DNA from 3 places in the Paenibacillus sp. Dod16 genome. Region 2 is predicted to be linked to each of the others. Evidence: predicted binding sites of a transcription regulator. Region 2 holds the regulator's gene; each other region holds the start of a gene.
What was found. The regulator Rex, encoded in region 2, represses fermentation and respiration genes when NADH is low (regulators of the CRP and FNR family bind a similar motif). The targets are predictions, from matches to a motif close to TTGTGAAATATTTCACAA.
Positions count from the first base shown of each region.

Region 1: the regulator Rex is predicted to act here: its motif matches at 2,689-2,706, upstream of nadA (quinolinate synthase NadA).
Region 3: the regulator Rex is predicted to act here: its motif matches at 4,299-4,316, upstream of ACPV3A_RS00630 (TorD/DmsD family molecular chaperone).

Region 1 is NZ_JBNDYG010000026.1:43,682-49,680, forward strand. Features, by position in the region: gene hpt (hypoxanthine phosphoribosyltransferase) at 1-377, shown strand, start outside; gene ftsH (ATP-dependent zinc metalloprotease FtsH) at 477-2,552, shown strand; gene nadA (quinolinate synthase NadA) at 2,782-3,720, shown strand; gene nadB (L-aspartate oxidase) at 3,759-5,375, shown strand; gene nadC (carboxylating nicotinate-nucleotide diphosphorylase) at 5,365-5,999, shown strand, end outside.
Region 2 is NZ_JBNDYG010000005.1:119,222-125,220, reverse strand. Features, by position in the region: gene ACPV3A_RS05280 (hypothetical protein) at 1-578, shown strand, start outside; gene dinG (ATP-dependent DNA helicase DinG) at 749-3,625, shown strand; gene ACPV3A_RS05270 (redox-sensing transcriptional repressor Rex) at 3,688-4,353, shown strand; gene ACPV3A_RS05265 (amidohydrolase) at 4,328-5,629, shown strand; gene ACPV3A_RS05260 (DUF5590 domain-containing protein) at 5,661-5,999, shown strand, end outside.
Region 3 is NZ_JBNDYG010000001.1:147,885-153,883, reverse strand. Features, by position in the region: gene ACPV3A_RS00640 (TetR/AcrR family transcriptional regulator) at 1-65, shown strand, start outside; partial or broken gene ACPV3A_RS00635 (efflux RND transporter permease subunit) at 112-3,332, shown strand; gene ACPV3A_RS00630 (TorD/DmsD family molecular chaperone) at 3,411-4,088, opposite strand; gene moaA (GTP 3',8-cyclase MoaA) at 4,430-5,434, shown strand; gene mobA (molybdenum cofactor guanylyltransferase) at 5,582-5,999, opposite strand, start outside.

The DNA of each region.
Region 1 (5,999 bases), on a different contig from region 2:
TAACAGTACCTCTTGAGTTGGATTTCATGGCTGTATCCAGCTATGGGGCATCAACCAAATCCTCCGGCGTGGTGAAGATCATTAAAGATCTGGACGCATCCGTTGAAGGCAGGGATGTGCTGATTGTGGAGGATATTATCGACAGCGGTCTTACGCTGAGCCATTTGATTGAGCTTCTGAAGAGCCGCAAGGCAAACTCGGTGTGCGTTGTCACCTTGTTTGACAAGCCGGCACGCCGTACGGTGGATTTGCAGGCCGATTATACCGGATTCGTGCTGCCGGATGCATTTGTTGTCGGATACGGACTTGATTATGCCGAGCATTACCGGAACCTCCCCTACATCGGGATTTTGAAGCCGGAAATCTACAGCAGTTAAACCGCGCCAATGGGCCGCTATCACAGTTCAGGGCCCTTTGTTGAGATGGCCAGACAGGCTGTGGTAAAATATCTTATGTGTCTTGAGAGGAGGTAGGGGATGAGTCGGTTCATCCGGAATTCTGGTTTTTATTTGATTCTATTTTTAGTCGTGGTGGGCATAGTACAATTCGTTACTAATGGCGGCGAGCAAGCCGATGCCCCTAGTTATAATGAACTGCGGCAGGAAGTCAAAGCTAACAACATAGAGGAAATGACGGTACAATTTGACGGTTACGCTTATCTGGTGACCGGTAAGTATAGGGAGGTTTCCGAAGAGAAAAAATCGGAGAATTTCTCAGCCTATATTCCTGCCACGGATGCAGCGATGCAAGAGCTGACTGCAGCCAGTGAGAGCAACAAAGTCAAACTGTCCGTGTTGCCAATGGAAGGCCAAAGCATTTGGCTGACATTGCTTTCATCCTTTATTCCGCTCATCATTATGTTTGTACTGTTCTTCTTCCTGTTTAATCAGGCTCAAGGCGGCGGCGGCAAAGTGATGAACTTTGGCAAGAGCAAAGCCCGCTTATATAATGAAGAGAAGAAACGGATTACATTTGAAGATGTAGCCGGAGCAGATGAAGAGAAGCAGGAGCTTGTTGAAGTTGTTGACTTCTTGAAGGATCCGCGCAAGTTCAACACGGTTGGCGCTCGCATTCCGAAGGGCGTTTTGCTTGTCGGTCCTCCGGGAACCGGTAAGACGCTCCTGGCTCGTGCCGTTGCCGGTGAAGCGGGAGTGCCGTTCTTCAGTATTTCCGGTTCCGACTTCGTTGAAATGTTTGTCGGTGTCGGTGCTTCTCGTGTACGTGACTTGTTCGAGAACGCGAAGAAGAATGCACCATGTATCATCTTTATCGATGAGATTGATGCAGTAGGTCGTCAGCGTGGCGCTGGTCTTGGCGGCGGTCATGACGAGCGTGAACAGACACTCAACCAGTTGCTGGTTGAAATGGACGGTTTCGGAGCGAACGAAGGCATTATCATCGTTGCTGCGACCAACCGCCCGGATATTTTGGACCCGGCGCTTCTTCGTCCGGGACGTTTTGACCGTCAGATTACCGTAGATCGCCCGGATGTGAAGGGCCGTGAAGCCGTACTGAAGGTTCATGCACGCAACAAACCATTGACGAAGGATGTTAAACTTGACATCATCGCCAAACGTACAACCGGTTTTACAGGCGCCGATCTGGAGAATCTCCTGAACGAGGCTGCCTTGCTTGCAGCTCGCCGCAACCGTAAAGATATTTCCATGCGAGAAGTGGATGAGGCGATTGACCGCGTTATCGTCGGTACGGAGAAACGCAGCCGCGTGATCAGTGACCGCGAGAAACGCATCGTGGCATACCATGAAGCGGGTCATACCATTGTGGGTTACTTCCTCGAGCATGCGGATACGGTGCATAAGGTAACGATTATCCCTCGTGGCCGTGCCGGCGGATATGTCATTATGATGCCGAAGGAAGATCGGATGCTCGTGACGAAGCAGGAATTGCTGGATCGCGTAACCGGTTTGCTTGGCGGACGTGTCGCTGAGGAGCTGTTCATCGGTGAAATCGGGACCGGGGCATACAGTGACTTCCAGCAAGCAACAGGCATTATCCGCAGCATGGTTGTGGAATACGGTATGAGTGAGAAGCTCGGACCGATGCAGTTCGGTACATCCCAAGGACAAGTGTTCCTTGGACGTGATATCGGACATGAGCAGAACTATAGTGATGCAATCGCTTATGAGATCGATCAGGAAATGCAGCGATTCATTAATGATTGCTATGAGAAATGTAAAGAGATCCTGAATAAGCATGCTAAAGAGGTTCATCTGATTGCGAATACGCTCCTCGAGATGGAAACGCTGGAGCTTGAGCAAATCAAGAATCTCATTGAGACCGGATCAGCTGAAGGCAACGGCAGTGGCGACGGTGAAGGAGAAGGTTCTTCCGAGAATGGTGAACCGATCATCGACAACATTGGCGACGTGAAAGTTCGCATCCAAGGGAAAGAAGACGGCGAGCAGCCGACTTCCACGGAGGAAATTCCGAACAACCCGATGGATTCGAATGATCCAGGGCCAGAGCGCAAAGATTCGGAGCGCAAGGATCCTCCAGGCGGATCGGACAACGGTAACAGCAGCTTAACGTAATATTTGCTGATAAAACCTCGAATACCGAATAAAATTGAAGAACCGGAGAACGATAATTCGTTTTCCGGTTCTTTTTGTGCTTTCTATCACATTGACAGGGGGCAGAACGAACGTGTACATTAGTTGTTAAATAAGGATGCGAATCCTTTCACAAAGGTGGAAACCATCCTGAAAGTCACATGGTCATCAGCGGCGAACTGCCGGACTATATAAGGGGAGAGGGTCGATCATGGAAGCGTTGGCACTGGAGCGTAAGGCGGAACAGAACCGTGAGCTGCGCGAGCGGTTAATGCAATTGAAGAAGGAACGTAACGCAATCATTTTGGCACATTATTATCAACGGGATGAAATACAAGAGGTCGCTGATTTCCGGGGGGATTCCTTCCTGCTCGCGCAGAAGGCAGCACAAACGGATGCCGAGGTTATCGTATTTTGCGGTGTGCATTTTATGGGCGAAAGCGCTAAAATTCTGGCACCGGGCAAGACGGTTCTTATACCGGATGAGCGGGCCGGCTGCCCTATGGCGGACATGGTGAACGTTGACGGACTGCGGAAGCTGAAAGCGCAGCATCCGAATGCCAAAGTGGTCACGTACATCAATTCATCGGCTGAGATCAAAGCTGAGACGGATATCTGCTGTACTTCATCCAATGCCGTGAAAGTGATTCAGTCGGTGGATTCGGATGAAATTATATGGGTGCCTGACAAAAATCTGGGGCATTATGTTCAGCAGCATACCGACAAGAAGCTCATTATCTGGGAAGGGTACTGCAACACGCATGACATGCTGACGGTGAAGGATGTCGTCGAGATGAAGGCCAAATATCCTCATGCTGAATTTGTCGTGCATCCGGAATGCCGTCCGGAGGTTGTTGCGATGGGGGATTTTGTAGGAAGTACCACCGCCATCCTGGAGTATTGCAAGAATTCATCGGCCAGGGAGTTTATCGTGGGTACTGAGGACGGAACCGGTTATCAGCTTCGACTGGATAGCCCGGATAAATCGTTCCATTTCGCTACGAAATTCCTGGTGTGTCCGAATATGAAAGTGAATAACCTCAAAAAGCTGGTTAAAGCGTTGGAAACGATGAAGCCGCAAATTTATGTGCCGCCGGTCGTTGCAGAAAAAGCCAGAACTTCATTAGAGCGCATGTTACAGGTTAAGTAGCATGCGCTACTCTTTCGTGAAAAGACAGGTGAGGCATCGTGATACCGCAGTATTTAATTGATTTTGATCTGAACGATCTTCCTGCAGTTGAGACGGACGTCATCGTGATCGGTTCAGGCATTGCGGGTTTATATACGGCGATCATGGCAAGTGCGACTCAGAATGTGCTGCTGATTACGAAGAAATCGCTGCTCGAAAGCAACACGCGTTATGCGCAGGGAGGAATTGCAGCCGTAACAGCTGAGGATGACTCCCCGGCCTATCATCGGCAGGATACCCTCTTGGCAGGGGCGGGCCTATGTTCATCTGCCGCGGTGGATGTCCTTGTAAACGAGGGGCCGGTTGGCGTTCAAGAGTTGATTCGGCTCGGCACGATGTTTGATGTGGAGAATGGCGAGCTCGCGCTGACCCAAGAAGGCGCACACAGTCACCGCCGGATCCTTCATGCCAACGGGGATGCTACCGGATATGAAATTGTGCGTGCCCTTTCCATTCAGGTTGAAATGCTTCACAATATAGAGGTGTGGGACGATCATTTTGTCATTGACCTGATTACCGAGCAGGGAGAATGTCATGGCGCTTTGGTACAAATGCCTGATGGAAAACGGGTATTCGTTCGTGGACGGGCGACGGTTATGTGTTCTGGCGGCGCCGGTCAATTGTACCGGTATACGACCAATCCGGAGGTTGCCACAGCCGATGGCGTTGCCATGGCTTATCGGGCAGGCGCAGAAATTCGGGATATGGAGTTTATACAATTCCACCCGACGGCGCTTAGCTATCCGGGTGCGCCCCGATTCCTAATATCAGAGGCGGTGCGGGGTGAAGGCGCCGTTCTTCGGAATATACAAGGGGAACGCTTCATGCCCAAATACCATGATTTACTGGAGCTGGCACCGCGGGATATTGTAGCACGGGCTATTGTCAGTGAGATGGAAGCAACGGGGTCTACCTTTGTTTATCTGGATATTACCCATGAGTCGCCGGAAATGGTCAGACATCGATTCCCAACGATTTATGAAACCTGCATGCAGTATGGACTCGATTTATCGTCAGATTGGATTCCTGTCTCCCCGGCTGCGCATTATATGATGGGGGGCATCAAAACCAATCTGCACGGCGAGAGCAGCGTGAAACGTTTATTTGCTTGCGGGGAGGTATCGTCTACCGGTGTCCACGGGGCGAACCGTTTGGCCAGCAATTCGCTGTCGGAGGCGATTGTGTACGGTAGTCGTATTGTCGAGCGCATTAAGAGCCTGCCGGAACCTTCAGGCGATCCGCTTCATGTATCATTCCACCTCGGTCGCAAGGACGCTCCGTCCCAAGCGATGGTGGAAAAACGCTTGAAGCTACAGAAGGTAATGGTACGTTATGCAGGACTTCGGCGAAATCGGGATACTCTATTAAGAGCAGCGGAAGAGCTTGGCCGTCAGCTGCCATTGTTCCAATCCGTGCTCACCAAGCGTGAGGAATACGAGTTTGCTAACATGCTCACAGCATCCCTGCTCGTGGTTCAGGGTGCGCTGGGTCGTGAAGAAAGCCGGGGAGCCCACTATCGTGGGGATTTCCCGGAACGGAATGACAGCGTATGGCAGAAACATATTGTCCATACACGGGATCAAGAAATGACGGAGGAATTAAGCGATGATGTTTAACGGATACAACGATGGCCTTCTCCAGAGTATACGGACTTGGCTGCAGGAGGATATCGGGTCGGGGGACATTACGACCCTCACCACCATTGAGCCGGGTCATGAATCCAAGGGTGTTATTCATGCCAAGGAGGCAGGAATCGTAGCAGGTATGCCGGTTGCAGAGCTGGTATTCGAAACGGTTGATCCGTCGCTGACGTTTACGGCATTGGTCCGTGATGGAGACGAGGTTGAAAAAGGAACGGTTCTCGCCGAAGTGGAAGGAAGCACGCACCGTATTTTGACAGGCGAGCGTCTTGCTTTGAATTTGCTTCAGCGTCTGTCGGGTATTGCAACAAGAACACGTTCTTTTGTTGATGTGCTTGAGGGATTGCCAACAAGGCTGGTGGATACCCGCAAAACAACGCCAGGCCACCGAATGCTTGAGAAATATGCTGTTCGGGTTGGCGGCGGCGCGAACCATCGTTTCGGCCTGTACGATGCCGTCATGATTAAGGATAATCACATTAAGGGTGCAGGCGGAATCGCGCAAGCGGTCAGCCGTGCAAGAGCCCATATTCCACATACCATGACTATAGAAGTTGAAACCGAGAGCTTGGCGCAGGTTGAGGAAGCACTGGCTGCAGG
Region 2 (5,999 bases):
AGCATTACCCTTCTGCTCAAGGTCCCCAAAAACAGGCGCTGGTACAAAACTGGAACATGCTCAAAAGCATGAGCGAGGGCATTATCGAGGAATGGCTCCATTTTGAAGAGAAGATGGCCATCTTCCGCGAGAGTGCCGCCTCGCCTCCTGTTTTTCCACCGACCGAAGCGCCTGAATTGCAGCTTGATGCATTTATTCGCGGTCAAGGTTATTACAAGTTGTTGATGTTCCAGCCGGCCATACAGCAGTTTGAGGCGGCCGCCACCGTATTTCCGGATAGCCTTCTGATCAAGCTGTATATTGCGATGTCCCTTCTTTATTTGGGGCAAACCATACCAGCATCCGAAGTATTGGTGTCCATCCTGCCCCTGGCAGACAACAAGAAGATGCGGGCGATGATTTACAATGCGCTTGGATGCATCGAGGTGTTGAATGGACAGCAAGGGAAGGCCGAGGAGCATTTCGCACTGGCGATACACAGCGACCCGACGCTTCCTGACCCCATTATCAATTTGGAGGTCTGCAAGCAGAATCGCGGGGAACTCCAGTACGGCAGCCAATTGATCTCTTTGCTGTAAAAATCAAGCCAAAACAAGAAGCGATGTCAGAGCTCATCCTTGAGACTTTGGTATCGCTTTTTGCCGTATGGAGCTTATGGAGGAGAGCGGGGATTTTTTACCCGGAATGTTCAAAACCCGCAACTTCTGGTATGCTGTTAATTAGTCTGGAGGAAAGGGATTTTATCGAAATGAAATTTGCCGTATTGGATTTTGAAACCACGGGCAACCAGTCAGCAGATGAGATCATTCAGGTTGGACTGGCCATCATCGAAGAGGATCGAAGCATCTCCCGCGTATACGGCACCTATGTCAATCCCGGGATTCCGATCCCTCCTTTTATTACCGGTTTGACCGGCATTTCCGACAGTGATGTAGCGGATGCTCCGTCATTGGAAGAAATGATGATGGAACTCGTGCCCATGCTCGACGATGTTGTATTGGTTGGGCATAATGTCGCTTTTGATTTTAACTTTTTGCAAAATGCACTCGATCGCTGCGGCTATTTGCCGTTCAGCGGCCGAATTCTAGATACGATGCACTTCTTAAAAATATGTTTTCCCTCGCTGCCTTCTTATCAGCTTGGGATGGTGTCCTCTCATTTCGGCCTGGAGCATGACCGTCCGCATCAGGCGGACAGCGATGCACTTGCCACAGCCTATGCGCTGCTGAAATGCCTGGAGGAGATCGATGAGCTTCCTCTGCTTACCGTGCAGCGGTTAAGCGACCTGTTTGCCGACGAGGACAGCGACTTGGCCTGGTTCTTTGACGGCATCCGTGCCGACAGGGAGCTCCAGGCCGTACAAGCCGGAGACACCCATACGTACTATCGCCAATTCGCCCTGGCCGTTGACGATTGGAACGATATAACGCCTGCCAGGGATGAGACGGAGCCTAATCCTTTGGCTGATGTAAGCTTTGAGCAATACATGAATGATGTCCGTGAACGTCTAAAGGAAACGCTGCCTCATTACGAGAGCAGGGATGCCCAGGACATGATGTTTCAGGAAGTGATGCAGGCACTCGATAATAATAAACATCTATTGATTGAAGCCGGCACGGGAACAGGCAAATCCCTCGGGTATTTGCTGCCCTCGATTTATCAAAGCGTGAAGCAGGAACAGAAGGTTATGGTGAGCACGCATACGATCAACCTTCAAGAACAGCTGCGTGACCGGGATATTCCCCTGCTCACCCAGGTTGTTCCTTTTCCTTTTAAAGCGGCTATTTTCAAGGGAAGAGGCCATTATTTGTGTTTGAGAAAATTTGAACATAAAATAAATAGAAGAGATTTTCATTCCCCGAAGGAAGATGTGATCACCGCAGCGCAAATGCTGGTTTGGTTGACCCAGACGGAGAACGGGGATGATGAGGAGCTGAACCTTGGCGGCCGTGGAGGGGATTTCTGGGAGACCATCTCCAGCGATTCGGATTCCTGCCTGGGCCGTGCCTGCCCATGGTTCCGCAAATGCTATTATCACAGGGCCAAACATGAAGCGGGCATCGCGGATGTTGTCATTACGAACCATTCGAAGCTGTTCACCGACGTGAAAGCGAATCACCAGCTGCTTCCGAGTTATGAGCGTCTCGTCATCGATGAAGCGCATCATCTGGAGGACGTCGCGGGCAAGCACCTAGGCTTGCAGATGAAATATTTTTCGGTTGTCCATACGTTGACCCGTATGTACAAAGACAGCCGAAGCGGTCAGCTTCCGGCTCTTCGCCAGCTGCTGCAAGCGTCGTCCCATGAGAAGGCTGTTGAGTGGTCTTCCATCATCGACCGGATTTATCCGGATCTGATCACCGTCAAAGAGAATTGGGACCGGCTCAGCGATCAATTGTTCGGACTGCTTCCGGAGCGCGGAGACGCGACTCCGGGGGATGCCGGTCAATTCTCGCTTCGCTTATCGCCTCTGAAGAAGCCGAAGGATTGGAATTCGCTGGCCGAGCTGGAGCATCAAATTCATCTGGCGCTCGGCGATGTCGTTCGCAAGGGTGACAAGCTGATTGCCGAAATGAAGGAAGATCTGGATGATTACAGCGCGGACAGTCTGTTAACAGACCTATCGGGTCTATTTAAGGACCTGGCGGCACACCGCGAGGACCTGAGGACCTTCATGTCCCTGAACGATGAGGGCACGGTATACTGGATGGAGGCGAACGGCAACTTCCGCGGCAAATCGCTGCAGCTTTATGCGGTGCCTGTCGACGTCAGCACCCACTTAAAGGAATTGTTTTTTGACAAAAAACAAAGCGTGATCCTGACATCGGCGACCTTGTCGGTGGACAAATCGTTTCAGTTCATGATCGAGAACTTGGGTCTTCAGGAAGCGGCAGATAACGGCAACCTGAACACGGTCCTGCTGCCGTCCCCGTTTAATTACAGGGAGCAGGCTCTCCTTGTTGTGCCGCGCGATTTTCCGAGCTTGAAGGGCTCGGTCGGGGATGCACTCTTTGTGAATACACTTGTGCAATCATTGGCTGATACGGCCATCGCAACGCATGGTCGCATGCTTGTCCTGTTCACCTCGTACCGCATGCTGCGTCAGGTGCATGAGCCCTTGAAGGAGGCGCTGGGATCCAGCGATATTACGGTACTGGGACAAGGGATGGACGGAACCAGCCGTACCAAGTTAATCCGGAGATTCCAGGATAGCAGCGCTTCGGTTCTGCTTGGCACCAGCTCCTTCTGGGAAGGAGTAGATATACCCGGTGAGGCGCTCACCTGCCTTGCCATCGTCCGGCTGCCGTTCCAGCCGCCGAATCACCCTCTGGTCGAAGCCAAGAGCGAGCTTCTGCAGCAGCAGAAGAAGAACCCGTTCATGAAGCTTTCGGTTCCGCAAGCGGTCATTCGCTTCAAACAGGGATTTGGCCGACTGGTACGGACCGCGCAGGATAAGGGGATTGTCATCGTTTACGATACTCGGGTCATTGAATCCTATTACGGGAAGTATTTCTTATATTCCTTGCCTGGACCGAAGATGGAGCACATGCCGACAGAGGGGATCGTTCCCCGAATTTCGAAATGGCTGCAGGAAGAGGCAGGCATAGGGAACCAAGCTGAATAAAGTGAAACCATGAACGAGCACAAACAAATGTAGTTATTAACCTATTATTAGGGGGAGCATGCATGAAATCGGAAAAAATTTCGGAAGCCGTGGTCCGCAGATTACCTGTATACTTGCGCTATTTGAATGAGCTTCAGAAAAGGGAGGTCTCCACGGTTTCCTCCCAGGAACTGGGGCAGAAACTGGACCTCAATCCTGCTCAAATTCGTAAGGACCTAGCGTATTTCGGTGATTTTGGACGGAAAGGGATCGGATATGACGTATCTTATCTGATCGAGAAAATTCGCCAGATTCTAAAGCTGGACCAGAAGATCAATGTCGCATTGATTGGGGCCGGTAATCTTGGACATGCATTATCGAATTACAATGCATTTCTGAAGGACAATATGAAGATTGTGGCGGTTTTCGATTCGTATTCTCCCAAAGTTGGTATGAAAATTAACAATTTGGTCGTACAGCCGATGGAGGAACTGGAGAAGACGGTTCATGAGTACGGCATTCGTATCGGGATTATCACCGTTCCGGATTTTGAGGCGCAGAATGTAGCGAATCAACTTATCGCGGCAGGCATCGAGGCTATCCTGAATTTTGCGCCGACCATCCTGAAAGCTCCACCCCATATCCGTATCCATACGGCAGATTTTACTACGGATTTGCAGAGTTTGGCCTATTATTTGGATAACGGCAAGGAGGATGCAGCACATGACGACAACGAAGTGGATGGTTAAAAACGGAACGTTTGCGGTACTAGAGGAAGGCAGATCCGTGTTACACGGATATATGGTCGTGGAGAACGACCGGATCACTTACCTGGGTGAAGAAGAGCCGACTGTCCAAGAGGGAACAGAAATCATCGACGGAACCCATCTGTTTTTCCTGCCTGGATTGGTGAATACGCACGGACATGCGGCCATGTCGCTTCTTCGCGGGTATGGCGACGATCTGGCACTGCAAGTATGGCTTCAGGAAAAAATGTGGCCGATGGAAGCCAAATTCACGGCCGACGATGTATACTGGGGAACCTCGCTCTCCGTGCTGGAGATGATTAAAGGCGGAACCACGACATTTGTGGATATGTATGATCATATGGATCAGGTTGCAAAGGTAGTGGAGGACTCAGGCATGCGCGGCGTTCTGACGCGCGGTGTCATCGGATTATGTCCGCCTGAGGTGCAGCAGCAGAAGCTGGAAGAGGCGGTTGCATTCGCGAAAGACTGGCATGGTCAGGCTGACGGTAGAATTACGACGATGATCTCACCGCATGCACCCTATACGTGCCCGCCGGATTTCATCGAAAAATTCGTGCAAGCGTCACATGATTTGAATCTGCCTTTGCATACGCATATGTCCGAAACGGAAACGGAAGTAGCTCAGAACGTAAATGACTACGGACTTCGCCCTGTTGCCCATCTAGAGAAGCTTGGCATGTTCTCCCGTCCAACGCTGCTTGCGCATGCCGTCCATCTGACCGATGAAGAAATCGAAATTCTGGCCAAACATCAAGTTATGGTTTCGCATAATCCAGGCAGCAATTTGAAGCTTGCCAGCGGCATCGCTCGCGTGCCTGCACTGCTGAAAGCCGGGGTCACCGTGTCTTTGGGTACCGATGGACCTGCCAGCAATAATAATCTGGATATGTTTGAAGAGATGCGGCTCGCCGCACTGATCCATAAAGGAGTAAGCGGGGATCCAACCGCAATTCCAGCATCCGAAGCGCTTCGGATGGGTACAGAATATGGAGCCAAGTCAGCCTTCCTTACGGATATTGGTACGCTTGCGGTAGGCATGAAGGCAGATATGATCGCACTGAACACGGATCAGGCGCACTTCCTTCCGAAGACGGATTACATTTCTCATGCTATCTACTCCGCCAGTGCGAAGGATGTAGAGCATGTATGGGTTGACGGCAAGCAGGTAGTGAAGAATGGCGCGAGTCTCACTCTCGATGAGGAACGTATCCGCCGGGAAGCGCAGCGTGCCTTTGAGCGTCTTACAACCCTCTAGGGAATAATCAAGGGGAGCGAGGAAGACGGATTTGAAGAAAAAAACGAAGTGGATATTGCTGAGTGTATCCGGCGTGCTGCTGTTACTGCTTGGTTTACAGCTCTATTATTCATATGTGATGAAAGATGCTTGGAATGAAGAAAGAATGGCAATTGCTGCCGCCAAACAGCATGGCCAATTGGTTACGTCCGGGAAGACCTATAAATCGGTGTGGGGCGAGGACAATAACTATTGGGTGATAAGCGGGAAGGATCAGGACAATCAAGATCGTATGGTATGGGTGAAATTTACGGATGACAACGTACCTGTTGAAGGTGCCGACGCTGTCCAATCCGTTTTGTTGAATACGGGGTTGTCAGAAGACCAGATG
Region 3 (5,999 bases), on a different contig from region 2:
AGGGCACCATTGTTACCGTGCTTGAAAGCTATCTGACACCCGGTGGAATGATGCAGAGAAATTAGTCTAAGTTAGAGACATAGAGTTTTGGAGAGGAGAGAGAATCGCCTAATGAAAGGAATTATCAATTTCTCGCTGCGCAACAAGTTTGCGATCTGGCTGCTGACCATCATCGTCAGCTTCGGTGGGTTATACAGCGGACTGACGATGAAGCAGGAAACCATTCCGGATATTAATGTCCCGTTCTTAAGTGTCACCGCGATCTATCCGGGCGCAGCCCCTGAAGGTGTTGTGGAGGATGTTACCAAACCGCTCGAGACGAGACTCCGCAATATCGACGGCGTCAAGACCGTAACCTCCACTTCCATGGAGAATGCAGCCAATGTCATGGTTGAGTTTGATTATGGTAGTGATCTGGACAACGCTACGGCTGCTGTTCGTGAAGCCATTAACGAGGTAAAGCTGCCCGACGACGCTCAGAAACCTACCATATCCAAATTCAGCATGAGCTCCATGCCGGTTGTCTCCCTAAGTATTGCGAACAAAGACAACATGGCATTGGATGAATTGACACGCATCACAGAGAATGACATTGTTCCGGAGCTGGAGGATTTGGACGGCGTTGCTTCCATTCCATCCAGGTAGCCGGACAATTCGTGAACGAGGTACAGCTTAAGTTTAATCAGGACAAACTGAACGAGCTTGGCTTGTCGGAGGATACCGTCAAAGGTATCGTGCAGGGTTCCGCGCTGTACGTTCCGCTCGGCATGTTCGAAATGGACAAATCCCAGAAGGCCGTTGCTATTGATGGCGGCATTATCGGCATTGACGATCTAAAAAACATCGCTATTCCGGTTGTTCCGGGCGGCGGCGGTGCAGATGCAGCTGCCGGAGCCGGCGCTCCGAATACCGGGGCAGGTCAACAACCATCGCAGCAGCCTTCCGGTGATGCAGCTGGGGCAGGCCAACAAGGCGCTCCTGGAGCCGGTGCTGCTGCAGGCGGACCAAGCGGTGCTCCTGCCGTTCCAAGCGGCATTCCAACCGTAAAACTCAGCGAGATTGCCAAAATTGAAGTTATTGGAACCTCGGAATCCATCTCCCGCACCAACGGGAAGGAATCAATCGGTATCCAAATCGTGAAAGCCAACGACGCCAATACGGTGGACGTTGTCAATCAGGTGAAAGACAAGGCCGAGGAATTGAGAGGCCTCTATCCTGGCATGGATCTGACGATCATGCTGGACCAAGGCAAGCCGATTGAAGACTCTGTTCATACGATGCTCTCCAAGGCATTATTCGGCGCATTGTTCGCCGTTCTGATCATAATGGTCTTCCTGCGCAACATCCGTTCGACGATTATATCGATTATTTCGATCCCATTGTCCTTGCTGATTGCTGTGCTCTGTCTGAGACAAATGGATATCACCCTGAATATGATGTCACTCGGTGCCATGACCGTTGCCATCGGCCGGGTTGTCGATGACTCGATCGTCGTTATCGAGAATATCTACCGGCGCATGTCCCTCTCGACCGAGAAATTAACGGGCCGGGAGCTCATCAGCGCCGCTACACGCGAAATGTTTGTACCGATCATGTCCTCCACTATCGTAACCATCGCGGTATTCCTGCCGCTTACCCTGGTCAGCGGTATGGTCGGAGAGCTGTTCATGCCATTTGCATTGACGATGGTCTTCGCACTGCTCGCTTCTCTGGTCGTAGCGATCACACTCGTGCCCGCTATGGCGCACAGCCTGTTCCGCAAAGGCTTGAAGAACAAACATGATCATGCGGAGAAACCGGGCGCAATGGCCCGCGGGTATCGTTCCATTCTGAAATGGACGCTGAATCACAAAGCCATTACATTCCTGGCAGCCATCGCGTTATTGGCAGGAAGCTTGTTCCTGACGAAGTACCTTGGCGTTAGCTTCATTCCGGAACAGGAAGACAAATATGCCATGGTGACTTATTCTCCTGAGCCCGGCGTCATGCTGGAGGATGTGGAGGAACGTGCATTAAAAGCGGAGAAATTGATTCTGGATCAACCTGGAGTCGAAACGATGCAGTACTCCATCGGCGGAAGCAATCCGCTTGGTATGGGATCAGCGAATTCCGGATTGTTCTATATTATGTATGACCCGGACACGAAAAACTTCGAAGATGTTAAAAAAGCCCTTGTCGAGGATCTTGCCAAGGAAGTACCGGACGGTACTTGGTCCAATATGGACATGGCAGCCGGCGGCTTTGGCGGCAGCCAGTTAACGGTTAACGTCTTTGGCGATTCTCTGGAGCAGATCAAGCCGGTGGCTGATCAAATTGCTGAGCTTGCCAACAAGGATACAGCCACCTTCGAGAATGCAGAAACCAGCTTGTCCGAAGCGTTCGAGCAGTATACGCTGGTTGCTGACCAAGAGAAGCTGAGCTCCCTTGGCCTGACCGCAGGACAATTGGCAATGAAGCTGTCTCCCGTACGGGAACGTCCGGTCTTGACCGAAGTCAAAATTGAGGACAAGACTTACAATGTTTACATTGAAACGGACAGCAAAACCTATAAGAGCATCAAAGAAATTGAGAACGAAACCGTCACCTCTCCACTCGGTATCGAAGTGCCGATCAAGGATGTGGCCAAGGTGGAAAAAGGAACAACTCCTGACTCCATTATGCGCATCGACGGGAAAATGGTTGTGACCGTCACAGCCGATATCCTGTCCAGCGATGTTGGATCGGCCTCCACCAACCTGGAGACTGAAGTGAACAAGCTTGAGCTTCCAGACGGCGTATCCGTCCAGTTCGGAGGCGTTACCGAGCAAATCAACGAAACCTTCGGACAGCTTGGACTCGCCATGCTGGCAGCCATTGCGATTGTATACTTTGTGCTTGTGGTTACATTCGGTGGCGGTCTCGCACCGTTCGCCATCCTGTTCTCGCTGCCGTTCATTGTCATCGGAGCCATTATCGGTTTGCTTGTTACAGGCGAGACACTGAACGTGTCTGCACTCATGGGCGTACTCATGCTGATCGGTATCGTCGTGACCAATGCGATTGTATTGATCGACCGCGTGATCCATATGGAACGCGAAGGCATGAGCACCCGCGAAGCCCTGCTTGAAGCCGGCGCTACCCGTCTTCGTCCAATTCTAATGACGGCACTCGCAACGATCGGCGCTCTCCTGCCACTCGTATTCGGTTGGGAGAACAGCGCAGGCATCATTTCGAAAGGACTTGGCATCACGGTTATCGGCGGTCTGATCAGCTCGACGCTGCTCACACTCGTGGTGGTACCTATCGTGTACGAGTTCCTGATGAAGTTCAGCAAGAAAAGAATCGAAGATTAATTAGAACATCAAAGCCCCGGCTTCCTACATTAGGAGGCTGGGGCTTTTTTTGGATGACTATGATATTGTCCTGGCTCGCTAATGTACCAGCACAGCTTCCCTGGAATGCTTCCACGTCTTCAGCATGTTCAGATCCTGTGCGAGGAACTCCTCGAGCAGACTGAATACCGACTGATAAAGCGGGCTTTCCGTGGAGCCTTTTAGATCCTTGCAGAGGGATGGCACCCATGACAACAGATGCTCCTCCAGAAACTTCTCTTGAACCTCCATCAATTGCAGCATGCTATGTTCACAATACGTATTGTTCAGCATACGGTCATGAAGCAGTGTCATAAATTCCAGTTCAATGGCTATATGATCGTCCGCTTCCCCGTGCAGTTTATTAAAGGCAACACCGACGGATGCATAACAATCGGCTAAATCCTGAGCGCATCCATCCTTCGTGTAATGAGACTTTGCCGCCTGACGCTGTTTGGACTGCTGAAGCAATCGGCGGTATTCCGCCCCTTCGTATTCGCAAATCCGAACCAATTCCTCAGGTGAGCGTCCACATAAATAGGTCATCAGGTCCGTACCGGCCTTCGAACACTCCGCAGCCTTGCTAATTCCGCTTCCGCGGCTCCATTCCGCAATCATAGACAAGCTGGGCCAATTGCCCAAAAAATCGATGAGCAGCTCGTAGACCGTACCCCGGTTTTCAAGCCATCTGTGACAGACGTCAGGCACCTCCAAAGTTTGAACAGGTGATATCGCCAAATCGAACCTCCTATTGGTAACCTTTCTTGTTGGATGTGATATCCTTGACAGTATATCTTAGATGAACGTCTAATGAAAGCAGTTTGAAATGATTTCCGAAAATTTCGGAAAAATCAGGAAACTTTCGGAAATCTAGAATGTCACTACTCGCTTTCAAGGGGAGAAAGCTTTTGTCCACAGCTTCAATATACTGGATCCCGAAAGCGTTTTCTGTGATTCTTCTCACAAATCCTTGAACTTATCCACGCAGCTTGTCCGGCTGACATGACCCTTACAATGCATTGACTCCCGTTCGGGGAATGGCTACAATGTGACCATGCATGCTATAAAGGGGGATTTCCATGATCGAACCGCTTAAAGATTCTTTCGGTCGGGTCCATGATTATATTCGTATCTCGGTGACGGATCGATGCAATCTTCGTTGTGTCTATTGTATGCCGGAAGAAGGGATGGAATTCCAACCTCCCGATCAGATTATGAGTTATGAAGAGATCGCAGCGATCATGCGCGTCCTTGCCCCAATGGGTGTCTCCAAAGTACGCCTTACCGGCGGCGAGCCGCTGGTACGCAAGGACCTGGAATCCTTGGTCCATATGATTGCTTCCATTGAAGGAATTCAAGATATATCCCTGACTACCAACGGGATCATTCTCCCCTCCAAAGCTCGCCTGCTTAAGGAAGCCGGACTTACCCGAATCAACATCAGTCTGGATTCGCTTCATGAGGATCGCTACGCGCGCATTACGCGCGGCGGTCAAGTGCGTAAAGTGCTGGAAGGCATTGAAGCCGCTTATGAAGCCGGCCTGGATCCCATCAAACTGAACATGGTGCTAATGAAGGGCTTCAACGAAGACGAAATTCGCGACTTTATCGCGCTGACGCTCGATCGTCCCCTACATGTCCGCTTTATTGAATACATGCCGATCGGGCAAGCATCCGATGCCTGGCGAGATTCGTATCTGCCGCTCAGCCGGGTATCCGAAGTGTGCCAGGAGGCGGGTTGGACCATTCAGGAAGAGCAGGGGCCATCCGGCAACGGACCTTCACGAAATATGAAGGTGGTTGGAGCTACAGGAACCTTCGGTCTGATCCATCCGGTCAGCGATCATTTCTGCGATTCCTGCAACCGCCTCAGGCTGACGGCTGACGGCCACATCAAGGCTTGCCTGTACTGGTCCGACGAATTTAACGTGCGCCGCGTCGTCGATGATCCTTCCGCGGTGGCAAACCTGTTCCGCAAAGCGCTGGGTTCCAAACCGTTGAATCATGAAATGGCGCTCGCGCTCGAGAAAAAAATGCAAAGCCATACCCCAACCGTCCGGCGTATGTCACAGATCGGCGGATAAACCGTCGGCTGTGCGTATAATAGCCGAAGGCAGTCATATGGTTGATATTAAAATCCCCGCCAAGCATTTAGCTGGCGGGGTTATTTTTTTATGATGAATACCGTTTCGTCGTGCTTTTGCACACCTTTATTCAGCTATAGAAATCTACTATCTATCCTGAGGCAAGTCCGCATTCATCAGGCCGCCTGCTGCCTCGTATTCCCCAGGCGTGTTCATATTAAATAAAATTTTGCGCGGATCAAGACCCGTAATTGCCTCTAATTGCTCCTCGTGCACGAAGACGGCATTCAGCTCCTGCACCCACTCCACCATGCGAAGTTGTCCCTTGTTCAGCCTGCGTTCAAGGCCTTCTACGATTTCTTTGCGATATGCTGCCAGCAGGGGATGCACCCTGCCTTCTACAACAGGAATTACAGCATCGGCTGTGAGCTGCTGATTCGCCAGATTCAGCAACCCCCGAAGGAAACGCTCATGGATATGGGGCATGTCGCACGCAGCGACCATATTCCATGTGCTTTGGGATGACGTGAGCGCTGCATGAAGACCCGCCATCGGGCCTTGCCCG